Regions from separate parts of the Alteromonas sp. I10 genome, predicted to be linked through region 1. Evidence: riboswitches for the same ligand, from Rfam matches in the RefSeq annotation. Region 1 holds a riboswitch; the other holds the start of a gene.

Region 1 (14,932 bases):
GTGTTAGCTTGCGAATATTGTTACACCCAATTTGGTGAATGGTCATGCCGCGGCCGGGGCTTAAAACCGCAACAATTTCATCGTCTGGAATAGGATGGCAACAACGAGAATAGTGAACAAGCAGGCCTTCTGTGCCGCGAATAGCCACATTACCTTTCTTATCTGATAAATCTGTTGTGCTTTCACCCAATAAACGGCGCGCTACAATTGCGCTTAGCTCGTTACCAAGCCCGATATCTACTAGCAAATCGTCAAAATTAGCATGCTTAGTTTCGGCCACCACACGTTCGATATCTTCGTTTGGAATATCGTCTAGTTTAACGCTGCCTAACGCATGACGAAGTAGACGGTTACCCATGTTCACCGCTTCTTGAGAATGCTGTTTACGCAGATACTGACGAATACGCGTTCGCGCGCGAGCGCTCACCACAAAGTTTAGCCAATTTGCATTTGGCTTCGCTTTCGGCGAGGTAATAATTTCCACGGTTTGACCGTTTTCAAGGGGCTTACTTAAGCTAAAGTTTCTGCGCTCTACGCGCACACCTACGCATGTATTACCCACATCGGAATGCACGGCATAAGCGAAGTCAACAGCGGTTGCGCCCATTGGCAACTCGATAATACGTCCGTCTGGTGTAAATACGTAAATTTCATCAGGGAACAAATCGGTTTTTACCGATTCGATGAATTCAAAGGATGAGCTGGCCGACTGCTGAAGCTCAAGCAAGCTTTGCATCCACTTGCGCGCTCGAAGCTGTGCGGTGGTGCCATTATCACCAGGCTCTTTGTAAAGCCAGTGCGCCGCCACCCCTTTGTCTGCCATTTGGTCCATTTCCTGGGTTCGAATTTGAATTTCCACAGGAATGCCGTGCGGACCAATTAATGACGTATGCAACGACTGATAGCCGTTGGTTCGAGGGATAGCGATATAATCTTTAAAACGGTTTTCAATAGGCTTGTACAGCCCATGCATAGCACCGAGGGCGCGATAACAGTTATCTACCGATTGAACAACGATGCGAAACGCATAAATATCCATTACCTCATTGAACATCAGTTCTTTGTTTTTCATTTTGCGGTAAATGGAATACAGGTGTTTTTCGCGACCCAGTACATTCGACTCAATTTGATAGGCGTCTAAACGAGTGTTCAGCTCTTCGCGAATGTTTTCGATAATCTCTTTACGATTACCGCGGGCCTGGCGCACAGCAGACTTTAGTGCGCGATGACGCATAGGATACATGGCCTGAAAACCTAAATCTTCAAGCTCATTTTTAATGTCGTGAATACCCAAGCGGTGGGCAATTGGCGCGTAGATTTCTAGCGTTTCTAGCGCAATGCGGCGGCGCTTGTCTGGTCGTAATGACCCGAGCGTACGCATGTTGTGCGTGCGATCAGCAAGCTTGATAAGAATAACCCTGATGTCTTGCACCATGGCCATCATCATTTTACGGAAGTTCTCCGCCTGCGCTTCTTGTTTAGTGCTAAACGCGAGTTTATCTAGCTTACTTACCCCTTCTACCAGTTCAGCAACGGTATCACCAAAAGCTTCGGCTAAGTCTTCTTTGCTGTAATGGGTATCTTCAATAACGTCGTGAAGGAGTGCCGCCATGATCGTTTCGTGATCAAGGTGCATGTCAGCCAAAATACCGGCGACTGCAACTGGGTGAGTAATGTACGGATCGCCGCTTGAACGCATTTGTCCGTCATGCGCTTCTTGCGCAAGCACAAAAGATTCTTGTACCAACTGAACGCGGTCGGCTGGTAAGTACTCTAAAACTTTCTGCTTTAAACCTTCAAACAAATACACAGTGAAGCGTGACCCTTATCTAACGTTACAACCCTAAGAATACGTTTAATTGTGCAAGAAGCCAATACGCCAAAAGTAAAGCGCCAGTGCTTTTTTCAAAGCACTGGCGCTAAAATACCGATAAAACCGTTAAAAAGAGGTTTTATTGATCAGATAGGATGTTTGCTACTGATGCAAATTCAGCATGTTCTTGCTGCTCTTGAGCTTGAAGTTCTGCTTGTTCAAGCGTAGCAGCTGTTACCAAACCTTCTTCAATTTCACGAAGTGCTGTAACAGTTGGCTTATCGTTTTGAACGTCAACCATAGGATCTTTGCCTTCAGTGGCAATTTGACGTGCACGGCGTGCAGCAACAAGCACTAGGTCAAAGCGGTTACCAATTTTATCTACGGCATCTTCTACAGTTACGCGAGCCATGTATTTCTCCGAAAATTAGGTTGAGCAAGTTATTCAAAAAACGGCCGCGTAGTATACACAGATACGTAGCGCGATCCTAGCGTTTTGTTTGAATTTGAAGCAGTCAGATCATGCAATTTATGCAGCGATCGTTCGATGCTAAAACAAAACACGTATTGTTAAGTTAAGCTTACGCGCTACCGAGCAGTTCGTCCAATAGCACTTGATGGCGCATTTGTTGTTTTCCCGTGCGAAGTCGCTGTGCTGTCACGATGGCTTCCAAATCGTTTAACGCAGTCGCAAAGTCGTCGTTGATAATTACGCTATCAAATTCATTAAAATGAGACATTTCAGCTACAGCTTGCGCCATACGCCCTGCAATGACTTCTTCACTGTCTTGACCGCGATTATTTAAACGCTGCTCTAGCACGTCGAGTGAAGGCGGAAGAATGAAAATACCGCATGTGTCTGGCATAAGCTTTTTGACTTGGCGCGCGCCCTGCCAATCGATATCTAAAAATACGTCAATACCACGGTGCAAAGTTTGTTCAATCGTCACGCGGGACGTGCCGTAATAATTGCCAAATACTTCTGCGTATTCAAAAAACACACCCTGTTCAATCAGCGCTTCAAACTGCTCTCGGCTCACAAAATGGTAGTGCACACCGTCGACTTCACCCGGACGAGGTTGACGTGTTGTATGAGATACAGACACCTGCATTGGCGTAGCTGTATTGCTTTCATACTTTTCCATTAGCGCCTTTATAAGGCTTGATTTTCCTGCTCCAGAAGGAGCTGCAAGAATGAATAAGTTGCCGAGTAGTGAAGCCATAGGGTATTAAAATTCTTTCAAAATGTGGTGATTTCAAGTGGCAATGATAGCATATTAAGCGGTTGTGCCGTACCTTTCATTGCATAGTGAAAACTTGGTTCACTCTATCAAGCTTATGCCGATGGGTTACCACAGCAAAAATTAATGGGGTCAGAGTACTTTTTCTGGCCCTAAATGTACTCTGACCCCAAAACTAGGAAATAAAGCATGACTCAGCAACTTCTGCCGTGCGTAGAGATAAACCCATCCACTACGCCTGATGCCTGCGTTATCTGGCTTCACGGTCTTGGCGATTCAGGCCATGGTTTTGCGCCTATTGTACCCGAGCTAAAACTGCCCGAATCAATGGCGGTTAAATTTATTTTTCCTCACGCTCCAGAACGCCCTGTGACTATCAATGGCGGCATGAGAATGCGCGCTTGGTACGATATCAAATCGTTAGATTTTGAAAGCCGTGCGGACTTAGAGGGTGTAAAAGAGTCGGCTGCTCAGGTAGAAGCGCTTATCGAAGCACAAATTGAAAGTGGCATTCCTAGCGAACGTATTGTACTTGCAGGATTTTCTCAAGGCGGTGTTATTGCTCTGCACTTAGCACCTAGATATGCCAATAAATTTGCAGGTGTTATCGCTCTATCTACTTATATGTGCGAGCCATCACTTCTTGGAAGCGAAGCAAAAGACACAAACCGCGAAACGCCAATTATGATGGCACATGGTGAGCAAGACGAAGTGGTGCCGGTATTTATGGGCAATGCTGCGTTCAAAACACTGAGCGAAAGTGGCTTTAATGCCACGTGGCAGACTTACACCATGCAGCACAATGTTTGTATGCAAGAGCTTAACGACATTAGTGCGTGGCTTCAAAAAGTTCTAGGGTAATGTCTTAAGAGCCTGTTGGCCCTTGCTGCAAATTACGTTCATATAATAAAGCTCAACAGGCCCTAGTATTTGAACAAAAGAGAAAGCTGGTGAAGCAACAAAAGCCAGCTTTCTTCTTAGCGTAAGTGGGTACACGTCTATCGATTGCAAAGTTGCGCCTTCCGTCTTTTCTTTATTTCGCGTTTATTCCAATAACTATTCGACGACTCTGTTGCGCCCCGCATTTTTAGCTTTGTAAAGGTTGTCATCGGCCTGCTTCAAACAAGCGTGCAAGTTTGTATCAGTAAGCGCAGTGGCTACACCAAAGCTTGCGGTTATCGAGTGATTAACATCACCCTCTACAAACGGATTAGCTTCAATCACCTTCCTCATTTTTTCCGCTAATTTTACCGCTTGGCTCAACGTCGCATGAGGGAATAGAACCAAAAATTCTTCACCACCGGTTCTTGCCACCACGTCAGTAGTTCTTACTGCTTCTTTCATTAGGCGAGTGATGTGTATAAGCACTTCGTCACCAATATCGTGGCCATAGGTATCGTTGATTGTTTTGAAATGGTCAATATCTACCACCACCGCACTTAAAGGGAAATGAGCACCGGGATCTTGCATTGCGCGTTCAAAAAAAACAGCTTCAAGAAACCGCCGGTTGGGAAGTTTTGTAAGTGGATCGGTATTAGCCTGACGCATGCGCTCTAAATTTTCACGCAGCATTTCTTTTCTACTTTGATGCCAGAAATTTTCACCTATAAAGGCGACGCAAATGAAACAGAACGTAGCGATTAAGAAGCGGGAGACATGCTCTGCTGGGTACTCAGCCACTATTTTTTCTTGATTGTAGAGCATAAAAATAGCGATACCCATGGTTACTGCTACGTAAACCATGGCGGGCTTGAAACGCACAACAACTATCTGAATAAAAAGCAGGGGAAAAATAAAATAAAGCCCAGTGTTATTGAGCCCGCCGGTATAAACCAAGCCGTTTATGGTAAATGCTACCACTAAGCCTGCTAAATAATAAAAGACATCGACGCGAGGGAACATATGGGATAACGCCACATTGGCGTACACAAAAGCAGCTGACCCCGCCAGCGTTCCAACGAGCAATGGGTTGTTTGTGCCCATGTTGATCCACGCCATAAACGCCATAATGGTGCCACCAACATAAGATATGAAATATAGCGTTAAGCGCCTTCGTTTTGCTTCCGCTTCATCTTGCTGAGCACTTCTAAGTAATTGACGCAACGACGAACTGTCCATAAAAAGACTTATCTCCGCATTTAAAACTAATTGACCATTATTCCTTTCAGCATAGACTGAATGTCTAATAATAACCAAGGAGAAAACTGCGCCTAATTTCAAACATTAATACAGAAAATGCGTATACTACGGGGTATATCGTATGACGTTTTGTGATACATCGTTTTAGTTTCTTTTTATATAGTTTGGAATAGCCATGAGTCACCTCAACACTACCCGCACCGTTCGAATTGCTACTAGAAAAAGTGCTTTAGCGCTTTGGCAAGCAGAGTATGTGAAGGCAAAATTGTTGGAGCATTATCCGTCAATGACCGTTGAGCTTGTGCCTATGAGCACGCAGGGCGACAAAATTTTAGATACACCTCTGGCGAAAATTGGTGGTAAAGGACTTTTCATAAAAGAGCTTGAAATTGCCATGCTTGAAGGCCGTGCCGATATTGCCGTGCACTCTATGAAAGACGTACCGGTTGAATTTCCTGAAGGTTTTGGCCTTCACGCTATTTGTGAGCGAGAAAACCCGTTCGACGCTTTTGTTTCAAATAACCACGACAGTTTAGATGCCCTACCCCAGGGCGCAGTAGTAGGTACGTCTAGCCTTCGCAGACAGTGCCAAATTCGCAAGTATCGCCCTGACCTTATCATCAAGGACCTGCGCGGAAACGTGAATACTCGTCTAGCCAAGCTAGACGCAGGTGAGTACGACGCCATTATCTTAGCTTCTGCTGGCCTTATTCGCCTTGAAATGGAATCTCGTATTCGCATGCCGTTACCCGCTGATATTTCACTACCCGCCGTTGGACAAGGTGCCGTAGGTATTGAGTGCCGTAACGACGATGAAGAGCTAATTAAGTTGCTACAGGCGCTGAACCATACGGACACCAATACACGCGTTACTGCGGAACGCGCCATGAACGAGAGATTGGAAGGCGGCTGCCAAGTACCTATTGGTAGCTTTGCCACGCTTGATGGCGATGTGCTGACACTAACCGGTATGGTTGGTAAGCCAGATGGTTCAGAACTGCTCTTTGCTTCTGCTACAGCGTCGCGAGAAAAAGCCGCAGATATTGGTGTTGAAGTAGCGGAATCCCTTCTTGAGCAAGGTGCCGGTGAAATCTTAAAGGCGCTTTATAACTAAGTTATAGTTTGTCGAATGCGTGCAGGTTTACGCAGTAAAATAAAAGGATGAAAATTCGATAGTATGTTGCTGTTTACACGCCCACTGCCAAAGTTAAAAGCAAGCGCTTCTGCCTTTGAAAAAGCCGGAATTGACGCGGTAGGCGTTGCCACGTCTAACATCATTGATATTTCGTCTGAAAGAAAAGCTGCTGCAGAATTTTTAGCGTCAAATGCAGTAAACGCAATTGTTGTTACCAGCGTATATGCTGTAGACACCGTTATTGAAGGCTTACGCGAAACGGCTAACGAATTACCATTGATCATAGCTGTGGGCGATGCCACTGCACGAAAATTACAAGCGGGAATTCAGGCGTTTTCATCGGCGCAGGTTGCTATTCCCGAAGCCCATACATCCGAAGGTATACTGGCAATGCACCAACTTAATGAGGCAAACTGTCAGCATGTCGTTATCATTAAGGGTGAAGGTGGGCGCGACGCCATAGCCACAGGATTAGACGAAAAAGGTATTTTAGTTAATAGCTTTTGCGTTTATAAGAGAGAGCAACTTACAAGCCCAATTTACACAAAACGGTGGAAAATGGGCGAAGTTAGCGGCATTATCGCTACAAGCGAAGCAATGGCACTGCAACTAATTGCGCAATTTGGCCAAGCACTTAAATCTATTAAATGGTTAACAGTGAGCGACCGAATTGCCAAAACCCTCACTAGCCAAGGCATTAAAGAGGTAGCGGTTTGTCAGCGAGCCACCGATCAGGCACTCATCGCCTGGGTAAAGGATAACTGGGAGTATTGAATGGCCAACAACAATGAAAGTAGCCCACAAAAAGAGGAACTCGTGAAAGTGGAAGCTGAAAAAGACGTTATCGAATCTTCTGCCACGCACAGTGAATCAACATCGTCGGGTGCTGCTAAAAAGAAATCGTCGGGAAATGGTCTACTGTGGTTTGTTGTAATCATCCTTTTCCTTATTGTGCTTGGTATGGCTGGCGCAGGTTACTGGTATTACATGCAGCAACAGTCGGCAAGCAAGGACTCTGAATCTGCACTTCAAACGACGACCTCTCAGCTAAACACTATTGAGCGTGAGCGCGCTGATCTTGTTGCCTCTATCGACAAAGTAGCTCGCACCAACCAGACGTTAGAAAGCACGGTAGCCGAGTTAAAAGCGCAAAACGAAAAGCTGACGCTGCAAGCTGAATCGACCCTTGAGCAACTAAATAATATGGAAGGTCGCCGCCCGGCAGACTGGCTCATTGCTGAAGCTGATTACTTAGTTCGCATGGCAGGCAGAAAGCTTTGGTTAGAAAACGACGTACGCACAGCAATTTTGCTGCTAGTTAACGCAGATAAACGCTTAAAGTCGTTGGCCGATCCATCGGTACTTCCGGTTCGCGCAAACCTTGCAGAAGATATTCAAACCTTACAACAGCTTAACCCTGTATCACAAAGTTCCGTCGCCCTCGCGCTTACGGGTATGATTGCTCAAATTGACAAACTGCCACTTGATACCTTCGAAAAACCAGAAGACGCCAATGCAGAAGACACGACCTTATCGGAGTCAGCTGACGACTGGCAGGAGAACCTTGCGAAGGTGTGGCGTTCGTTGGTGAACGATTTTCTTACGGTGAAAACTATTGAAGGCCCGGTTGAGCCAGTGCTTTCACTAGAAGCCCAGTTCCTAGCAAAAGAGCAGCTTCGTCTACAGCTTATGCACGCGCAAACCGCCGCGCTTCAGGGCGATGCAGGGCTTTACAGCCAGTCGCTTCAATACGCTCAAACGTTAATTATTGAAAAGTTCGACACCGAAAAAAGCCAAGTAACGGGCTTTGTAGATGCACTACAAAACCTCATTGCTACCGATGTATCGCGCCCAATACCTACAGAGCTAGCGTCACAAAAACCGCTAGAGCGTCTATTGGATAGCCGCGTTAAACAGGTGTTCGGACAAGGAGCAAGTGCACTATGAAATGGTTAGCTATTGCCCTTGCGGTATTAGCCGCATTCGTTGTTGCACTCATTGTTGGCCCGATGTTGTTAGGCGATAAGGGCTACGTACTAATATCACTGGGTAACACCGCTGTTGAAATGACGGTGATTAGCTTTTGTATTTTAGTGATAGGTGCCGTCATTGCCTGGTACGTACTATCTCGACTTGTATTGTGGGCGTTAAGCCTGATCACAGGTTCACATAAATGGTTCGGCACTTTGGGGGAGCGCAAACGAAAGCGTGCGTTTTACGACGGCTTACACGCAATGGCTGCAGGTGATTTTGATACAGCTCAAAAGGCGCTAAGCAAAACCACCAACGGCGATTTCGAAGGCGTTAACTATTTGGCGTCAGCGCAAATTGCTTTTGCCAATAACGATTTAGCCAAAGCCCGTTATTTCCTCGTTCAGGCAACTGACTTTCCAAAAGCGAAAGTAGCCGCAACGGTCATGCACGCGCGTATTGATATGGCTGAAGAAAAATACGATGCGGCACTAGAGAAACTTAACGAACTTGACGAGCAAGAGCGCGAGAACAAGCAGGTTGTGCAGTTGAAAGCGCAAATTCTTGCCAAGTTAGGTAAGTGGCAAGTACTTCAGGAGAATTTGTCAGGCTGGCGTAAAGCATTGCCCAAAGCGGATTACACCGCATGGAGCCAGCGCATCGCCAAAGGTAAGTTTGCCGAAATTGCCAGCAAACAAGGCGCTGTCGAGCTTAAATCGTATTGGGAAACCCTACCTCGTAAGCTTCGTCACGACGATGCTTACCGCGCGGCCTACATTCAACAGTTACTTGACCAAGGTATGCATGCCGACGCACAGAATTTGCTAGTTGAATGGCAAAAGCGTGGCCCGAATAGCGCCCTGTTTCCGCTGTTCACGCAGCTTAATATTCCTGATGCATCGCCATCACTACGACTGCTTGAAAGCTGGATAAAGCAAGACGAAGAAAACGTGTCGCTATACTCCACGCTAGGCCAAGTTGCATTTAACTCAGGCGATGATGTGTTGGCGGAAAAAGCCCTGCTTAAAGCCACTAAAATGAAGTCGCGCAAAGAAGACTTATTGCTGCTGTCTGCAATTAGCGAACGCAAGCACGACACAGCCACTGCACTTCAGCTTTACAAGGAAGGTCAGCAGCTAGCCAGCTAGATGAATATTCATTTAGCTTTCTGGTAGTACTTGTATTACCCGTAAAATTGAAGATATAGTAAAAAGGAATTCTCAATTCGGGTTGTTTCAACAACAACCCGAATTGACTTAAACAACTTGTCGGAGTGCTTCACTGTTAACCCAGTAAGCTGAGACCGCGAAAGTGGGATCCGTAGAACCTGATCAGGCTAATACCTGCGAAGGGAACAAGAAAATACAATGTGCACAATGTTAAACCGTGGTTTAGCGTTGTGAAGCGAAGTTGTTTTGCTGTTGATGATACAGACACACCCATGACGGTGCTGCTCGTCACTCAAGGTAAACTGTTCAAGTTTATCCCCAAGTCAACATCAACGGAGTAAAGGGCTGTAATCACCAAAACCTTTACCAACAATCTCGCTAGAGTAACGGGACTATCCCCTTCTACACTCACACTTTGTATTCTCCTTCACTCCTGACAAGCATTTTTAGAACCTAAATTTACAAGGTAAAATGCTATGTCGAACAGACGCGAACAGCGCCAACAAGCACAACAATTCATTAATGAACTTGCGGGCGAAGCTTACCCAAATTCAACACGCCACTACGAGTGTGGCAGCCGTGACGATATTCGTGTGGCCATGCGCCTTATTCACCAACACGACAGTTTAGTGGGTGGCACCGAAGAAAACCCTATCTTAGAGCCAAACCCGCCCATTCCTGTGTACGACACCTCTGGCCCTTATGGCGACCCGCTAGAAAACATAGATGTACACAAAGGCCTAGCTCCGCTTCGCCAAAAGTGGATTGAAGAGCGCAGCGATACTTTTGAGTTAGAGGGCGTTTCATCAAGCTTTGCGAAAGAGCGTGAAAACGACATTTTTACCGAAGATTTCCGCTTTATTCGCAGCCGCAAACCACTAAAAGCAAAAGCAGGCAAAAACGTTACCCAGCTTCACTACGCAAGACAGGGCATTATTACCCCTGAAATGGAATACATTGCCATTCGCGAGAATATGGGTCGCCAGGCCATTAAAGATGCCGAACTGACGCAGCAGCACAAAGGCGAACACTTTGGTGCGAATTTACCCGATACCATCACGCCCGAATTTGTACGCCAGGAAGTGGCCGCAGGCCGCGCCATTATTCCATGCAACATCAATCACCCCGAGTTGGAGCCAATGGTTATAGGGCGTAACTTTCTAGTAAAGATTAACGCAAACATTGGTAATTCAGCAGTCACCTCGTCTATTGAAGAAGAGGTAGAAAAGCTGGTGTGGTCAACACGCTGGGGCGCCGATACCATCATGGATTTATCTACCGGCAGAAATATTCACGAAACCCGAGAGTGGCTGCTTAGAAACAGTCCTGTTCCTCTTGGCACCGTCCCCATTTATCAAGCGCTAGAAAAAGTAAACGGTGTAGCCGAAGATTTAACGTGGGAGATGTTTAAAGACACCCTAATTGAGCAAGCCGAACAAGGCGTAGACTACTTCACCATTCACGCTGGCGTGCTGCTTGAATACGTACACCTTACCGCAAAGCGGGTTACCGGCATTGTATCGCGCGGCGGTTCGATAATGGCAAAGTGGTGCTTAAGCCACCACCAGCAAAGCTTTCTGTATGAGCACTTTCACGATATTTGCGAAATTTGCGCTAAGTACGATGTGGCGCTGTCGCTAGGTGATGGCCTGCGCCCTGGTAGCGTAGCTGACGCTAACGACGACGCGCAATTCTCTGAATTACGTACCCTTGGAGAGTTGACGAAAATTGCATGGGAGTACGATGTTCAGGTAATGATTGAAGGCCCGGGGCATGTGCCAATGCATATGATTAAAGCGAACATGGAAGAGCAGCTTAAGCACTGCCACGAAGCACCGTTTTATACCCTTGGCCCCCTCACCACCGATATCGCTCCTGGCTATGATCACTTCACTTCAGGTATAGGTGCCGCCATGATTGGTTGGTATGGCTGCGCAATGCTGTGCTATGTAACACCTAAAGAGCATTTGGGCCTACCTAACAAAGAAGACGTTAAACAGGGGCTTATCACCTACAAAATTGCAGCCCACGCTGCCGACTTGGCAAAAGGACACCCAGGTGCACAAATTCGCGACAACGCCATGTCGAAAGCTCGCTTTGAATTCAGATGGGAAGACCAGTTCAATTTAGCTCTCGACCCACATACTGCGCGCGCTTATCACGATGAAACCTTGCCGCAGGCGTCTGGCAAAGTTGCGCATTTCTGCTCTATGTGCGGCCCTAAATTTTGCAGCATGAAAATTTCTCAGGAAGTGCGCGATGTGGCTAAACAAGTAGAGCAGCAAGAGTTTGAGAAAGAAAAAGGCATGAAAGAGATGGCCCAGGCATTCAATCAGTCTGGCGCAGAGCTTTATCACACTGCAGATAGCAAGGTAGAGCTACCATGATGGCGAAAGCGTCCATAAGCCCTGCATCCAACAACCTCACCACTGCACTTCCTGTAGTGTGGTGTGTGGGAGGCGTTGACTGTAGCGGTGGTGCGGGCGTTACCCGCGACGCCATTACATTGGCCGATCTGAACATCCATGCTTGTGTGCTCACTACACAACTTACCGTGCAGTCCAACTCAATCATGCTTAGTAAGGAAAGCATGTGCGCGTCGGCATTAAATCAGCAGTGGCAGGTGCTGTTTGAAGATACCCCACCACGCGCTATTAAAATTGGCGCTATTGCTAATGATGAGCAAGCGCTGTTGTTGTGTGCACGTATTCAAAAAACATCTAACCCTCGCCCCTTCGTTGTATGGGACCCTGTGCTGTCTACCTCGTCAGGTGGCGTGCTGAGTGAGTTAAGCGAAAGCGTAGTTGACGAACTGTTGAATACGGTAGATATCGTTACGCCTAATATCGATGAGCTTGCGTGGCTCACTCATTTGCCAGTTGTTGATGAAGCGAGCTTGCTAACTGCAATCAATCGGCTAAGGGGTAAAGGCGCAAAGAGCGTGTACGTGAAAGGCGGTCACGCCCACTGGCAAAAAAACGTGAGCGATATTTTTGTTTGTGCCTCTCACACTCTTCGTTTTAGCCAGCCGAAATACGCTAACGGCAACCTTCGCGGCACAGGCTGTATGTTAGCCAGCGCATTAGCGGCATTCATTGTGCACGACTACTGCATTGAAGACGCACTTACGCTTGCTAATGCTTACGTCAGCGAAGTTCGTGGCCATACACTACCAAAGCAATGCGCAGCGGCTAACGCAAACGCCATAAGTAACGAATTAACCACCTACTTTGCACAAACCAACGGCTTTCCCGCAAAACCAGAGAGCTTTCCGCTGGTGACCTTTCACCAACGTGGCGCCACTGCTAATGAAAAAGAGCGGGATAAGGATTCCCTTCTTAAAGCCTCGTCTTGTAAAGAAGCCCACTTTCCTGCACTTACTCATACTCATTTAGGCATCTACCCTGTAGTGGATAGTGTGCAATGGATAGCCCGCCTCTGGCCAACGGGCGTAAAAATCATGCAGCTACGGGTTAAACAAGGCTCCCAAGAAGACATTCGTCAGCAAATAAAAGAGGCAATAGAATTGGTGAAACACACCGACTGCCAATTATTCATTAATGACTATTGGGAGCTGGCCATAGAACTCGGGGCTTACGGTGTGCACTTGGGGCAAGAGGATATCGACACCGCAGACCTAAACGCCATCCGTAGTGCGGGTTTACGGTTTGGAATATCAACGCACGGCTTCGCTGAAATTCAACGTGTTCGCGCTTTAAACCCGTCTTACATTGCCCTTGGTCATATCTTCCCCACCAATACCAAAGACATGCCTTCGAAGCCCCAAGGTGTAGCACGTTTAGAAAAGTATGTGCAGCTTTGCGATGGCATTCCCACCGTTGCTATTGGTGGTATTAACTTATCGCGTATAGGCGATGTAGCTAAAACCGGCGTTAGCGGCATTGCTGTGGTAAGTGCAATCACTCAGGCAGAATACCCGCTAAAAGCCTACCAAGCATTGGTTGAGGAGGCTGGGTTTGCTTAGTCATTCAGCTACTCATTCACTTAGTCACTCAGTAGGCCAGCAGTTAGCGCATCAGGATATACGTCGCTACAGCAGACAACTCTTACTCGATTGCATTGATCACGACGGACAGCTTAATTTGGCGGGTGCACACGCTGTTATCGTTGGCTTAGGTGGATTAGGCAGCTTAACCGCCCGCTATTTAGCAGGCGCAGGAGTGGGCAACATTACACTTATAGATGGTGACACCGTCGACATTAGTAATTTGCAGCGCCAAATAAGCTACAATGAAATGCACCTAGGCGAGCTTAAAGCTAAATCGCTTTACAATGAACTGCGTAAAGTGAACTCGCATTTAAACATCCAGTTTAAAAGCTTATTTACTGATAGTAACAACTTACCAACCTTGATTGCATCAGCCACCTGCGTGCTGGATTGCACCGACAACGTGACGGTACGAAGACAGATAAACCTGGCCTCGTTTCGCGCCTCTATTCCGCTTTTTATTGCCGCAGCCAGTGGACTTACCTGGCAAGCGCTGAACTTGCCTCAAAACTCAACCACCTGCGGTTGCTACGAGTGTTTAGTGAATAATGTTGCCGTACGCGAAGATTGCGTTAGCAAAGGTGTACTAGGCCCAGTAGTAGGCATGGCAGCATGCCACCAAGCTACCCAAGCCTTGTTATTTCTGGCAAGGGGCTTCGATGCCGATATTAAATGGGGCCATTACGTAAACGCCCATGCAGGCCAAGGTACGCTGCAAAGTTTCAAGCTTCCCCCCTCTTCTTCTTGTGAGGTATGCCAATGACCCAAATTAATATCAACGTGAACAATCAACCAATGAGCGTGATTTCTCCTATATCACTTAGTGAATTAATTGCTCTAAAACAATTGAAAGACGAAGGCACCGCCGTTGCCAAAAATGCCGCCATTATCAGCAAGAATGAATGGCCAACAACCTACTTAAGTAACAACGATACCGTGGATATCTTCACCCTAGTGGCAGGAGGCTAAAATGCTAACACTCGCAAATCACACCATCCCTTCCCGCCTGTTAACTGGCACTGGCAAATTTAGTAACCTGGACACCATGAAAAGCGCGGTACAGGCAGCCAAGAGCAGCATGGTGACCTTGGCAATGAAGCGTGTCGCCAGCCATAGCTCACAAGATGAAACGCTTTCGGCATTAAAAGCATTGGGCGTTACTCTTTTGCCGAACACGTCGGGAGCTAAGAACGCAAAAGAAGCCATATTCGCCGCCGAACTTGCTTACGAAGCATTAGGTAGCCCTTGGGTGAAGCTGGAAATTCATCCAGACCAACGCTACTTATTGCCCGACCCCATCGAAACCCTGCTTGCCGCAGAGGCACTGGTTAAAAAAGGGTTTCACGTTTTGCCTTACTGCGGAGCAGACCCCGTTTTATGTAAACGCTTAGAAGAGGTAGGCTGCACTGCCGTTATGCCATTGGGCGCGCCTATTGGCAGTAATCAGGGCTTACA
Region 2 (14,932 bases), on a different contig from region 1:
TGCTTAACGAGCTCTCTACATTCATTGATTTCAAGTTTATTGATAAGGCAGCAACTTGCTAAATCGAAGTAGCGGTTTCCCATGGCGGCATATTCCCAATCAATAATTTTGAGTGAGTTATCTGCGCTCAGTAATAAGTGATTAGTTAGCAAGTCATTATGACATAACACATAGTCGTCATCGTCTTGTTCACTTTTTATTACTTGTTTCCGCAATGATTGGGCTTTTAGATAAAGCTCACTGCTCATATCGAGCTGTGCAACATTAATATAATGCTGCCATCTTGATGCTAAATCTAATGGCCTAGCGGTAATGGGCAAAGAATGAATACGAGCGAGGGTGTTGGCCAGCTCAAGCATTGAAAGCGTCGCACTGTCACTGTGCTCTAGCCACTGTTCAACCCAGATGGTTTCATCATCGCTTAACCATATAGGTTGCGGCGCTACTCCCAACCTATAAAGCTGTTGCTGCAAAGCAAATTGGTGCGCACGATTAACCCCACTAAAGTCATCATCGCCCATCCATTTCACCGCTAAGTCGACAGGGTTATGATCCGACTTTGGTTGCCCACTACTTTGAAGGTTATTTGCAATCAAGGGTAACTGACTATCTGCGAGCTCTTGAACGCGGTAAACGTGATTTACCGCTCCAGCAGGGTGTGACGAAATTTTCGCACTGTCGCTAAGATTAAGCGCCTTTTGCAGCGTGGCGATGATATCCAACCTGTTCACCTTGTTTTTTATATTGTACTAGCCACTGGTAATACCCAAATACCGCAAAACCAACATAGCCTAAGAACAGGCAAGCAGATAATGCATAACCCACTTGCAGGTATAAATAGGCGGACGCTAAATTGATGAAAAACCAATAAACCCAGTTTTGCAGGATTTTATGCGCCACCATAAATGTTGTGACTACACTCAATAAATTAATGCTCGCATCTAATAGTAGGTACTCACTATTGAACTGTGAGCCTGCCACCTCAGACAGAACCCAAGCGAGCAATAACATACTCGGCACAATGAGCAAATGAGCCCAGAGAGGCCAATGAAGCACTGGCTTAACATCGCCGTCTTCCGCCCCTTTCGACCACTGATAATAACCGTATCCCGCCATTATCATATAAAAGAAGTTAAGCGCAGACTGAAATGGCAAAGTCACCTGCCAAAATAGCCAGGTGTAAATTGCGGTACTTACAAAGGCGCACAGCCAACACCAGCTGTTCTGTTTTGCGGCTAACAACACATAGGCAATAGCGAGGACAACCGCTACCCACTCTAACAGTGAAGTAGCGGCAATTTGTGAGGTAAACTCAGAAAAAAAGTTAGCCATTAAGATGATTTTCTAGATTGCATGGCATCGAAGTTTAGGAACTTAGCAACGAAAATAGCCTGCCCCACTTCTTCATGGGTCCTTTGCATTTCTTCACCAAGTACTTTCATAACCACACCATAGTCACCTGTAACCTGCGTGCTGGTTGAGCTTGTTGAAACTGCAATATCACTATAGCTATTTAACCTATCAATGAAATCTTGAATAGGTGGAATGTATTCGTTAACCAATGGGTACAACGACAGTTCAACCATAACTTGCATGTCTGTTTCCTTTTATTTTAAAACGCGTACTTAACAGTAACGCCAAACTGACGACCGTTACCTATTTGGTAATATGGCTCATCGAAGGCATACTCATCGCGAGGGTCGTTGCTGAAACCACCGAATCCACGGGTGTAAAACTCACGATCAAAGGCATTTTGTACCCACAGTGATGTCTGCCAATCACCGTGTAACACCACAATCTCCGAATTAACCAGCGTAGTACTTGGCGAGGTTACATCATGGCCGTCAGAAAAACGGTATTCGCTTTTGTAATCTACATCTACACGCCAAAGCATGTTATCTGTAAGTGCGTACTCACTATACAGGTTTGCGGTCCACTTAGGTGATTGAGCCTGTCTTTGCTCAGACACTTCAGTACCGTCTGCAAGCGTATACCCTTCAAAGGTAGCGCTTAGGTAACCAACACTTGCATCAAGCTGCCATGCTTCACTAGCAATCCAGCTAAGCTCCAGCTCGGCTCCTTTGTTTGTTCCTAAATCAGCATTATCAATAATATCTACGAACCCTGCCGTACCGTCATCACGAGTGATAACGTCAAAATCGCTCACCTGAGTATCTTTTCTATCCATATAGAAAATTGCAGCGCGAGCAATTAGGTCAGGCGTAAGTAATGGGCCCTTAACACCTACTTCGTAGTTCCAGTTATACTCTTCGTCGAAGAATCGCTGATTGTCATTCACGCGGCTGTCGGGGTTAAAGCCTGCCCCTTTATATCCGCGTGAAATACTGCCGTAATAGAAGTGATCGCCCTGTGTATACTGAAGCGCGACTTTCCCGCCTACCATGGTGGTGTCGAACGCGCGAGTGAGCTGGTTGTTATCAGCGTAATCAAAATCGTAGTTTTCTACTCTTAACCCTGCTACAAGTACTAAATTTTCGTTCAAACGACTTTCAGTCTGAGCATATATAGCGGTCGTCGTAGGCGTGTATTCACTGGCAAAGTCACTATCCAAATAAGTGTACTGACGCAGCAGCTTTTCTTCCGTGCTTTTATAAAATACGCCTATTGTCCAGTCAGTCATACCATCAAAAAGTGCGGCACTGTCAGATGACACGAAACGCATCTCTCCGGTCTGTGTTTCTACATCGCGATAATAGGCGTCAAAAGACGTATAACCCCACGGGTGAAACCCTGTGAATGTCCAGTCTTCATCGTATCCATAAGCAATATTGTGAGAAGCATGGGTGGCAATTAGAATAAAGTCGCCCGCTGCTGTATTGGTTGTAGAGCGCGCGCTAACAGCGTGGGTTTGGTGTTCGTCAAATCCAGGTTCATCAGACAGCGTTTTGTTGTCATTGTCTAGCGAGAATGCATCGTAACCGTTATCGATATCGTACCAGCGATAAGTAAGCGCTAGTGTGGTTCGCTCATCTACACTGCCTTCAACGGCAAAGCGCAGTGCGGTTTCATCGATATTCGCGGTATCGCTTCTATTTAAGAACGTATTTTCTACAAAGCCATCACTGCGATTATGAACCAGCGCAACACGATAGCCCCAATCCGTGTTGATATCATCACCAGTGGCGCCTTCAATACGGTAACTCTCTTTGTTCCCAATGCGGGCTTCAACGTAGTCTGGGGCGTCGCTACCCACGTCATTACTGGAGAGTTTAACCGCTCCGGCCAATGCACCTGTGCCGTATAAGGTAGCCTGAGGTCCGCGATATACCTCTAGTTGTTTAGTATCAAAAATAAGACCTGCCGCAGCAAGGCCTGAAAAATCAAATTCATCGACGATAAAGCTTACAGAAGGATTGATAGGCTCGGCGAACTGACTACGCTCTCCAATACCGCGAATTTGCACGAAGCGGCCGCGAGACGCACCAGCTGCAAAGTTTACGTTTGGAATACTGTTTAGCACACTGTCGATATGGCTCGGCTGTCTACTGCGAAGACGCTCTTGATCTAAAATGGTCGCGCTAGCACTTAACTGGTCGAGTGTAGTTTGACGAAAATCACCAGATACGATGACGCGCTCAATATCTGATGGCGTGCTATCTGAAGTGTTACTTACATTGGTTTGTTGCGCATAGGCCGCAACGGAACTAGCAAGCAGTGAAAGTGTGAAAAGTGTTTTATACATGGGATCTCTTATTCTTATTTAAGAAAAAAGATCCGGGTCTAACGGCAGGTGATAAGGCTATATTGTGAACCATCCCTACGCCGGTATTATCCGGATCAGGTTTAAGGGTTCCCACGAATGTGGATCTCAGACCGAAAACGGACACCCCTTGGTATAGTGTTGCGCTGCTAAAACTAGCAAACTCAACTTCTGCGACGGAGTCTACCAGTTCGATACACGCCGTCAAGCAGATAAGACGTTAAGCTAACGTAAGGTTTTATATATGATATAAGGCGTTGAAAGCTTAGGGCTATTCAGCGTCAATATTCATATTTAGGCGACGTACTTCATCGTCAGTTTGTGCTTTTAAACCTTCCAACGTTTTGCCGTGTGCGGTTGGTTGACGCGTATCAGGGTCAACCTTTACGAAAACGATATCGTCTGCAAAACAGATGGTTTTCTTGGTTGCTTTGTTGCGTACCAAGCAGCTTACGGTAATAGACGTACGGCCTACAGCTTTAGTTTCTAGACCAAACTCTACGATATCACCCTGCATAGCCGGTGATTCGAAACTAATTTCACCAATATGCTTAGTTACCAAGCAATTAGTTTCTAGCTGACAAATAGCCCAAATTGCAGCTTCTTCGTCTATCCATTCTAACGCGCGGCCACCGAACAAAGAATTGGCGTAATTAAGGTCGTTTGGCATAACTAGACGCCGAGAAAGAAAGCGCATTCGAATTCCTCATAATAAATCGCTACTATAGCGTTAGATTATACCGAAAAAACTGATTCATGGCGCTAACTCAATTACGCGAATGGCTATTAGCCCCCTACTTTGAAAATAGCGGCGAAAATGGCTGCAAAAAAAGCTCTCACGCTTCACACTTATCAAACGTGACTTGCCCGCTTCACCGGAGAATGCTTGTAATATCTGGCAATGATGATTTTTGTGAAGCTGCCATACGTAGCGTTCAAGCCTTTGTAGATGAAGTTTCATCTATAAGCGTTGTGAATTTTGCTGGCGATACACTTAAGGGAAAGAACCGCAAACAAGTACTGGGGAGCGAATGTGACATTGCCACATTAGACTGTCGCGATTCATTCAAACCTGGCGACGTGATGGCAGTGGCGGGGATCGTTAAACGCAGTGGTTGTTTAATACTTATTTGCCCTGCATTGAGTGAATGGGTCAACAATATTTCGGTCTCGTTCCTGTCGGAGGGGTTTACGCTTACACAAAGTCGATACCTCGAACGCTTTATAAAGCACCTGCGTAACAACGACTACGTGGCATTTCACACTGAAGAAAAAACCACACTTCCAGATACGTCTATGTACCGCATTAGCCAAGGCGTAACATCAAACGTCTATAGAGGCTCACTATTTAAATCAGAAGAGCAAGAGCAGGCATACAGTCGTTTATATCAAGCACACTCACTTAATAAACTAAACGCGCTGATTACCGCCCCAAGAGGCAGAGGCAAGTCATCATTATTAGGTATATTCATTGAAAGCCTAATCAGACAGGGTAAATATGTACTATTAACCAGTGAACGCTTTGATAATGTGAAGAACGTGCTTTCACGTATTCAACAGTACGAAATAGCAGGTGTCAGAACACAACAACCATCCACCGCTAACATTCAAACCCAACTAATCCTTGGTGATAAGAATGAGGCAGCGACGTTTGGCAGTGTAAAATGGGTGCCCCCTGACAGTGCCTTGTTATATACCACAGAAGATGAAAAGTACGACGTTGTAATTGTTGATGAAGCGGCTTCAATCCCCCTCCCGGATGTATACCGGATCATAGCCAACCACAAGCAGTGGGTGCTTAGTACTACGCTTTTGGGTTATGAAGGTTCAGGCAGTGGTTTTATTCACAAACTCATCCCTAGTTTACCGCCATCAGCTATCCATTTAAGACTATCAACGCCGTTACGATGGTTCGAACATGATCCCATTGAAGCCTTTTTCAATACGACTTGTTTATTTGAGGACAGAGATGCGGCGCGCAATATTGGCGAGATTAATTTCAAAAACAGTATTAACCCACCGATAGATTACGATTTTTCCATAAGTTCGTTTAAAACCATTTCCGAAGAGGCGCTTCAGCAAATAATGTCGCTACTTTCATTAGCCCATTATCAAACTACGCCCGATGATTTTATGCGCTTGATGGATAGCCCGGATGTACTTGTTGCCATACTTAAATTCAACGACAACGTGATAGGTGCTGCAATCATAAACGCTGAAGGTAGCGACTACCTGAACGATACCGCATTGGGGATTGCGTCTGGAAAGCGTCGTCCTAAAGGGCATTTAGGTGCACAGCGACTTGCTCTGTTGTCTGCTGATGCAAAAACAGCAACGTTTAGATATTGGCGTATTAACCGTATTGCCGTCGATACGCTTGCGCAGAGTAAGGGTATGGGCAGTTACTTGCTACAAAGAGTTAGTGATGAAGCCAAGAAGCAAAGTATTGACGCTATCTGTACTTCTTATGGAACGACACTTAAGTTAGACAGTTTTTGGACAAGAAATGGATTTGAGATCGTAGACTATGGGCGAAAGCCTAATAAAGCCAGTGGCGAAACCAGTGCACTAGCGTTATATCCTCATTCTAACAGAGCAAAAAAACTGCTTTCTGAATTGGTAGCGCTAAAAGAGAGCTTTAAATTCGATAACCAGTTAGACAACGTGCCCATTAGCATACTGACAATCTATGTAGAAAAGTTAGTACATTTTACCCAAGGCACACGCACTTTAGATGATGTTTGGCCGATATTACATAAAATTGCGCGTTATGCAGAGACTCAGCCTACACCAAGCGCAAATACTCAACTGAACAAGCCAAATAACACAATACTATATACGCTATGGCGTCTTGTTGAAATCATTAACACGAAGCGCTTTCTCAGAAAAGTACTTACACATTCAGATATGAATGTGAAGCAACTTGTTTCTACATTAAACGAAGAAAACCTAAAAGCAAGTGGGTTAAAAGAAGTCACTATTGTTATAAGAGAAGCACTTCTGCCTGCTTTCAAATAATAGAAAGTCTGTAGCCTGAAAGTACAAATAATCAGCTTAGCGTAGAGCCACTATACCTGCGTTAACAAGCCGCTATTACGAACATTTTAAATACCGCTGAGAGGCTAATGATTTATGCGGATTGGTGTTAAAGCCCTATAAATATAATCCTATTCGAGAAAAGCTCACTTACTAAATTAAGGGCAAAAAAAAGCCTCCCAAAGGGAGGCTTTTTTGCTAAAACCACATATTAGATACTAATACCGCGGTTCTTCGCTTTTTCCTTGATATAAGGTTCCCACGCTGCAGCGTTGCGGCGTAGAGAGCGATCTTTCTTAGCTTCTTGTACGTGCTTGTAAGCAGACTTGAAGTTACCTGCGTAGAAGTTCGCTTCCATTAACGTGAAGTGAATCTTCTCAGGGTCTTCAGCACCACGCTCTAGAGCGTTCTCTAGTGCTTTGATAGCGCCTTTGTAGTCTTCAGCTACAAGTAGAAGTGTACCTTGCTTACGATAATGCTCAGGATCAGAACTCTTTGCGGCCGCCTGTGCGTACAGATTTGCTGCAGTTTTGAAGTTCTTCGCCTGGTGATACGCGTTAGCAATATTAGCAAGCATATCGGCATCATTCTTCAACAAGCCTTCTTTCATGTGCTTTTCAAGTAACTTCGCAGCCTTGTAAGGCATGCCGTTACTTTGATAAAGCTGAGCAAGCGTTTTGATTTCTGAATCTTTTTCTAGATAGCCCTGCATATAAGCAAGTTCTAGCGTTGAAAGACCTTTTTTGTAGTCTTCAACTAAGATATAGAAAAAGCCTAGACGCGACCACCAAGTCTTCTCTTCAGGAAAAGTTTTAACTAACTCTTCCGCGACAGAAACCGTCTCAGGGTACATCTTACGCTCGTAGTAAGAAGTTAACTTAAGAACATAAGGGTTCTTGTTTGGCTCTTCATACAAAGCAATTGCCTTGTCTGCTGGCTCAACCATTTTAGCTAACTGCTTAGACTCAAAGTACGCCTGCGCCAAACGCGTGTACACATCAGCATCTTCTTTACAGGTAAATTCCATCCACTTGTTATACCATTTGATGGCATCAGTGTACTTCTCTTCCTGCATGCTCAAATCACCTATCAATTTAAGTGTTTGAGAGTGCTCAGTGTCGTTAAGTACTTTTGGTTCAACAGAGTCGACCAAGTAGTTTAACGCCTTACCGCCCTCACCTTCTTGTGAAGCCAATAAGTTACCGATAAAACGCTTAACGTATGCTTTATCAAAATCGTCTGAAGGATCGATTTCATAAAGTACATTTAACGCTTCTGTGAGCTGGTCTTCATTGTAAAACTCAAAAGCTTTTTGAACTTTCTTACCGGTACGCTCACCTACTAGCGTTGTTTTTCCCTTCTCATATCCAGGACAAACAACAGGTGCTGACTGCGCCAGGGCAGCGGGTGCTGAAAGCACCGCACCTGCACCTAGCACTAAAGCAACGGCTGACATTTTGAATGTACGTTTCATCATGATCATTGCTCCAGTTTAAAGTCTAGCTGTACGAACATGCCAGGTTGTTTAACCGGCTTGCCATCAACGATCTTAGGCTTGTATTTCCACTTACGTAGAGCACGACGTGCTTCACGGTCGAATACGCGCTTAGGTTCAGCTTCGATAACTTCGATATCTTCAACACCACCAACTTCGTTGATAGTGAAAGACAGTCTTACCCAACCTTCACGTCCATCACGGGCTGCATCAGGTGGATATTTCGGATCGATACGAACGATAGGTGTTGCTTCACCATCACGCTGCATTGCACCAACACCACCGATGTTTACACCAACACCACCTGTGTCGATAGCTGGAATAGCTAAGCTAAAGCCATCTGCATCAGGTTCCGCTGTTTCCGGCTCAACTTGCTCCATTTTAGGAGGCTGTGGCGGCGGAGGCGGCGGTGGTGGTGGAACACGAGTACGCGTCTGCGTCTGGTCGTCTGGTTCCTGCATTACAATATCGATAACCGGTGCAGGCGGTACTTCGTCTGCTGGTCTAGATGAATTTTCAATCAACTTGGCCATTAGAACGAAAAGGGCAAATGCAACACCAGCACCTAAAAGTATAGATACAATTATACGTAACATCTTATCCCCTTGCCGCTACCGAGACTCGGTTAACGCCAGCGGCTTTAACCTGATCCATAATCTCAACTACTAAACCATGCTTCGCTTTTACGTCAGCTTGAATGATTACGTAGTCAGTAGGCTGCTCGGTAAGCAGTCTTTCAATATTCGCTCTTACGCTGTCCGGCGCAACTTCACGCTTATCTAGCCATACATTTCCATCTTCAGTTACGGCGATGAAAATGTTTGCATTTTTGTGAAGAATCGCCTGGCTCGCATCTGGCTTGTTGACTTCGATCCCTGCTTCTTTAACGAAAACAGTGGTAACGATAAAGAAGATCAGCATGATAAACACGATATCCAACATGGGCGTCATGTCGATCTGTGCATCTTCTTCCTCGGTTCTGACTTTTCGAGCCATAATCTCTCTCTCTAATGATGTGGCAGGCTATCAACTAGCCCTTCTCTTGCCAGCTTCACTTTCGCTTCAAGACGTGAACTGATGAACAGTCCAGATAGCGCGGCTACCATTCCCGCCATAGTCGGGATTGTTGCCATAGAGATACCAGCAGCCATTAGACGAGCGTTGCTGGTGCCCTGCGTTGCCATTGTCTCGAAAACACTGATCATACCGGTTACTGTTCCAAGTAGACCGATTAATGGACACATTGCAATAATGGTTCTGATAATCAGCATTCTAGCGTTAAGATCGTCTGACGCTTGAGAAATCCACGCGTCACGGATTCTATGCGCATACCATGATGTGGTATCTGCTCGGGCATCCCAATTCGCGATGATGTTTTTCTTCACCTTTGGGAAGACCGAGGTTAAATACCAGTAACGCTCAATCATTAAAACCCACATGAGAAAGAGCGCGGCAGCAACGAAGTATAGTACGTCACCGCCGGTAGCGATAAAGTCCCTGACCGATTCGAATAATCCAATCAGGTAATTCATATTACGCTTTCTCCGACTCTGAGTGAGCAGCTACGATACCCGCAGTTTGCTCATCAAGAATGTGGATGATTGACTTGCTACGAGAAGCTACGATGCTGTGAGTAAGGATTAGAGGCAGAGCCGCGATAATACCTTGAGCTGTAGTTACAAGAGCCATTGAGATACTTCCTGCCATCATACGTGGGTCACCTGTACCGAATAGAGTGATGGTTTGGAATGTCTCGATCATACCTAGTACTGTACCTAGTAGACCTAGTAGAGGAGCAATCGCTGCGAAAATCTTGATAACGTTGATGCCGCTTTCAATTTTTGGAAGCTCGCGAAGAATCGCTTCATCAAGTTTAAGCTCAAGGTTTTCTGCATCGGCAGTCTTGTTCTCTTGGTAAACTTTAAGGATACGACCTAGTGGGTTACCTTCTGAAGGATTGTTTACGTTCTTAAGCTGTGAACGCATTTTTCCACCAGTGATCGTTAGCGTGATCATTTTGTAGATACCAATTAGTAGGCCAATCGCAAGCATAACAGTGATTGTGTAACCAACTGGACCACCCGCGTGATAACGCTCAGCCATTGTCGCTTTCTGCTTCAATAGACCAAGGATTGCACCTTGAGAAGGGTCAGCAAAGAAAGGAACAATACCAGAAGTAGCGTCGATTAGATCGTTAGCAGAAGCTACGAAGTGACCATCTGGTTGACGACCAAGAGGCTGAACAACTTCAGCTTCAGCGTCATACGCTAGGTAGCCTGCTTCACCAACAAGGTTGAAAGTACCAACACGTACAACTTCTTGTTGTGAAGAACCACCGTCAAGATTAACTACTTCAGTGGTAAACTTAACTACTTCACCGCCTTCAGTCATTTCTTTTTGAAGAGCAAACCATAGGTCTTCTAGTTCTTTAATGTTTGGAAGACCTTTAGAGTCTTCTGACATTTCAGCAAGGAACTGACCACGGCCTGGGAATTGTGCACTTACGATTGATGTAGAGATACGGCCGTAAGCTTCAGAAGATGCTTGACGTACCACACCGAACATTTCACCAAGTGTACCTGTAGCTTGGTCTAGCTCAGCTGCTTTTTCGTTTAAGGTAACTTCGTTGTCAGAGAATTGCTTCTGTAGACGGTCACCACGAGCTTGTTCAGCTTTAAGGTCTGATTGTGCTTTGCGAAGTAGTGCTTGTTTGTCAGCACGTGCTGATTGGAATTCAGCTTCGCGTTGCTTGTCTAGGCGAGCTTCAGAAACGCGGTTCTGTTGAACCTGGTCTAGAAGATCTTTCAGGCTCTTTGCTTCCTGAGCCTGCGCTCCGGTTGCTGCAACTGCAACTGTCGCAGCGGCTAAAAGAGATTTGAATACTGGTTTCATTAACAATTACTCCGCTGCGCTAATTGGTAGTTTAATCAGATCCGCAGGAATGACGTTATTAGCCATTTTAACTGCGTCAACAACTGAAGACAGATACTCGTCACCCAGTTTTTCCCATGCGCGGCTTTCGTTGTTCCATACCCAAGCGTGGGTTTGGTCAAGAGAAAGTGCAACTAGCGCCGTACGACCTAGGTTAAAGAAGTCAACAGTAACTTCTGTGCCTGCGTCGTCGATAGTACCTTGGTAAGAGTTGATCTTAGTACCGTATTCAACTTCTACTAGGTAAGCTTCTAGTACCTGACGGAACTGCTCTGAAACAGTTACGTTAGAGTTAGCCATAAGGTCACGAAGACGCTCAACGCGCTGAAGACGCTCGTCTAGGTGAATTGGACGGTCTAGCTTGATGAATTGCTCAAGGCTATCGATCATGCGGAACATAAGAGGAACGATGCCCTGCTTAGTTTGTTCGATGCTGTCGATTTGACGTTGCAACGAATCGATACCGCGCTGCTGATCTGCAACTAGGCTTGCGATGTAATCGTTGTAGATTTTAAGGTTTTCTGTCTCATCTACTGTTTGACGATACTCAACAAGTAGTTCTTGAGATTGTTCAAACAACGTATTGATTTTTTCTTGAGATTTCGCTGCAGCCGCGTGGATTTTCGCTTCTTCTTTATGAAGATCTTCTAGCGTATCTGCAGAGACTGCGCTACCTGTTAGTGCGAATGCACCCATAACAGTAGAAGCAATAAGAGTTCTCTTGCTCATTTTGGACATAGTTCCCAACCAAATTTCTTATTTGAATCCTCGCCGATAGGAAAATATTCGGGCAAGGGGCGTATAAAACTTTCACAATTTTGTTTCAGGAATGTAGTAATGATATGAAAATGCACTACTACGAACGTGATATATTCACATGGATTACTCGGTAGAGTCAAGTTAGCAAAGCACTTGTACTTGAGAAGTGGAGCCTAATTGTACACTCAGCGCACAATTAATCACCTTTTATGCAATTGGAATGTTAACAATTTAACTTGTGAGATACGTCATGCATAAAAATTCACAGTTAGCGACTACAAACACGTCGGATTACTTCTTTTTTTCTGCCTGAATTATTGTGCCGATTAAGCCTCGTTTATCAGTCACGTCTGAAAGGGTGATATCAACAAAATCATTACACACTAATTTACTTTTGAGTAACGTAACTTCACTAGCATCTCTCGCTGCGTTGGTTAAATCAGATAATCTAACACCGTGAGATTCTAATTCTTTATCGTATTCTTCAAAGATAGCCTTTTTCCGTTCAAACGACACATTTGGATTCATAACCGTCTTCAAGAGCTTGGGGAAATTAGTATCGTACAAGGCTTGTTGATATTCACTGACGAGGTTTCCGACTTTTTCATTCAGCTCTAATCGAATACTCTCTCTATCCTGAGCGGTCTTTTTAGCGTTGCTTAAAGCGCTTACGAGCCGCTTGAGGGCATCTAGCGGACTCTTCTCTTCCTGTAATACACGGATCACTTTTAGAATTTGAAAATTCGGTGCAACAATTGCGCTCTCCTTTCGGTGAACCACAACTCTTAATTTTCCGCCTGGTCGTAAAACTCGACTTACTTCACTTAGTGTTAGGTCCAAGTTACTGTATTCGATACCGAATTGAGAAACGACAGCGGTTACTTCATTATCTTTAAACGGCAGAGACTCAATATTCTGTTCTTGCAAAAAATTGATCTTTGGCTGTTTAAGACTATCGCCTATTTTTAAGGTCGCGTAGTCAACACCAATGTATTCAGGTTCGCAGAAATTGCCAACATTTACTGCAAGGTCAATGAGCGCGCCGTTTCCTGTCGCTAGATCAACAACTTTTCCACCCTGAACGTTTGTCTCGTTAAAAAACGCCAACCATTGTTCTGCAAGCTCGCCTTCATAATTACGACTTGTTGAATCGGCAAAAGAGTTAACGTGGCCCTGCTGCCAGTATTCACTCCAATAACTATTCATGAAAAGTTCTCTTTATTGGTGCTGTGCACTTTAGAAGGTAAATTTATTTATCCACATATAAAAAAAGGCCGATTACTCGGCCTTTTTTATCTAGATTCTATAATTAGAAGCTAATTTGGTAGTTAAGACGGTAGTCACGACCAAAGTTGTTATATAGGTCTTGGTTGTCCCACGTACCGTTAGATGAGAATACTGGATCTTCATCTGTTACGTTGTTAACCGCAAGAGTGATTGAACCGTAGTCAGCCATATCAAACGTGTAAGTTACGTTGTGGATTAACCAGCTATCAAGCTTACCAGCGATGTCGTATGGACCAACAATAGTGTTGCCATCTGCATCTTCAGGAGCTGTTTCAAACTCAGACGTGCTGTCTGTGTAAGTCATGTTCCAAGCAAGAGTATGCTCTTCGAAGCTCCAAACCGCAGTAGCAACTGACTTGAACTCTGGGCTACCAGACCAACCAGCGATATCCTGAACGATGCCGCCAACTTCTTGGTCGTAAGAAAGTACGAAAGAGTTAACGTTCTGGAAGCGGAAGTTACCGAATTCAGTTTCTAGGTTCGCATTAAGAGTAAAGTCGATACCTTCAATTTCAAAACCTGCACCGTTGAAGTAAGACGTACCAGCTTCAACTAGAACACCAGACGCCGCACGCTTAAGGTAGAAAGTCTCGTCTGAAGTATCAGTATCTACTGAAACCGCAGTGATTAGACCTGCAGCCTCGTCAGAAAGTAGGTTTTGAAGCGTTTTCGCTTGGATTACGTTATCAATCGATAGGTTGAAGTAATCAAGTTTAACACTTAGGTTGTCGTTTACATCGTAAGCAACACCAAGGTTGATGTAGTCAGATGTTTCTGCGTCTAGTTCAGCGTTAGCTGTGTAGTACGTGTCATACTGACGTTCAACAGTTGAACCATTGTTGTAGTCAATTGCGTCTTCTGCAGAGAAAGTACGTGCAGCGTTTAGAAGGTCAAGACCTGGCGCACGGAAAGACTCAGAGTAAGAACCACGAAGTACTAGGCCATCTGCAACTTCCCAACGAGCAGATACTGCTGGAGATAATTTGCTACCAAAATCAGAGTAATCATCGTAACGTGCTTTGATGTTTAGCTCTACAGTGTCAGATACTGGAAGTACAGATTCGAAGAAGAATGCTGTTACGTCACGCTCACCCATAGATGAGTTACCAGCAGAACCACCGATTAGACCAGCTTCAGACTGACCGTCATAGATGTCAGCATAAGTTTGTTCAAAGAATTCAGCACCGAAGTAGTGTGCAACCATACCACCAGGTAGTTCGAACATGTCGAAACCGATACCTGCATAGTACTGGTGGAAGCGTGAGCTAGACTCTTGAAGGGTTGTTGCTTTCATGTTTGCAACGCCTTCGTCTGAACCTAGGTCAATGCCATTTTGCTCATTGTAAGCTAGACCAGAGTAAGATAGGTAATACTGACCAACTGACTTGTTATCAGCCATGTTGAAGTGGTAGTAAACTTCCCACTCAGCATTGTTCCAATCAAGCATACCACGAAGACCAGTTGTATAATCCTGGTTGTAGTCGTCTACGTTACCGTCACGAGTACCGATACCAACCCAACGGAATAAACCGTATGCGCCATCAACACCGTAAGGGTTGTGTGGGTTGTCAGCTGACATATTTTCCCATGCAGCAGCAGGTGGAGCGTAACGACCAAATGATGAGTTTTGAACAACCATTGCTTGACCAAACCACTCAACATCTTCCATTACTTCGTAATCAGCACTTACATATAGTGTGTTA

Evidence for each region. A riboswitch is a leader RNA that binds a small molecule or an ion and turns the genes downstream of it on or off. The one in region 1 is predicted to bind thiamine pyrophosphate.
Region 2: another riboswitch for thiamine pyrophosphate. It lies ahead of BZA03_RS00815 (TonB-dependent receptor); the one in region 1 lies ahead of thiC (phosphomethylpyrimidine synthase ThiC).

The regions. Positions count from the first base shown of each region.
Region 1 covers NZ_QJJN01000006.1:235,101-250,032, forward strand. Annotated here, with positions in the region: gene spoT (bifunctional GTP diphosphokinase/guanosine-3',5'-bis pyrophosphate 3'-pyrophosphohydrolase) at 1-1,810, opposite strand, end outside; gene rpoZ (DNA-directed RNA polymerase subunit omega) at 1,953-2,225, opposite strand; gene gmk (guanylate kinase) at 2,395-3,036, opposite strand; gene BZA03_RS13455 (alpha/beta hydrolase) at 3,244-3,915, shown strand; gene BZA03_RS13460 (GGDEF domain-containing protein) at 4,111-5,172, opposite strand; gene hemC (hydroxymethylbilane synthase) at 5,369-6,307, shown strand; gene BZA03_RS13470 (uroporphyrinogen-III synthase) at 6,371-7,102, shown strand; gene BZA03_RS13475 (uroporphyrinogen-III C-methyltransferase) at 7,103-8,275, shown strand; gene BZA03_RS13480 (heme biosynthesis HemY N-terminal domain-containing protein) at 8,272-9,447, shown strand; TPP riboswitch at 9,559-9,670, shown strand; gene thiC (phosphomethylpyrimidine synthase ThiC) at 9,945-11,855, shown strand; gene thiE (thiamine phosphate synthase) at 11,852-13,453, shown strand; gene BZA03_RS13495 (HesA/MoeB/ThiF family protein) at 13,446-14,240, shown strand; gene thiS (sulfur carrier protein ThiS) at 14,237-14,446, shown strand; gene BZA03_RS13505 (thiazole synthase) at 14,448-14,932, shown strand, end outside.
Region 2 covers NZ_QJJN01000001.1:188,943-203,874, reverse strand. Annotated here, with positions in the region: gene BZA03_RS00830 (phosphotransferase) at 1-731, opposite strand, end outside; gene pnuC (nicotinamide riboside transporter PnuC) at 688-1,332, opposite strand; gene BZA03_RS00820 (hypothetical protein) at 1,332-1,595, opposite strand; gene BZA03_RS00815 (TonB-dependent receptor) at 1,613-3,703, opposite strand; TPP riboswitch at 3,759-3,862, opposite strand; gene BZA03_RS00810 (acyl-CoA thioesterase) at 3,993-4,418, opposite strand; gene BZA03_RS00805 (GNAT family N-acetyltransferase) at 4,478-6,739, shown strand; gene BZA03_RS00800 (tetratricopeptide repeat protein) at 6,969-8,234, opposite strand; gene BZA03_RS00795 (energy transducer TonB) at 8,237-8,848, opposite strand; gene BZA03_RS00790 (biopolymer transporter ExbD) at 8,850-9,248, opposite strand; gene BZA03_RS00785 (MotA/TolQ/ExbB proton channel family protein) at 9,260-9,784, opposite strand; gene BZA03_RS00780 (MotA/TolQ/ExbB proton channel family protein) at 9,786-11,144, opposite strand; gene BZA03_RS00775 (DUF3450 domain-containing protein) at 11,151-11,912, opposite strand; gene BZA03_RS00770 (class I SAM-dependent methyltransferase) at 12,234-13,148, opposite strand; gene BZA03_RS00765 (TonB-dependent receptor domain-containing protein) at 13,252-14,932, opposite strand, start outside.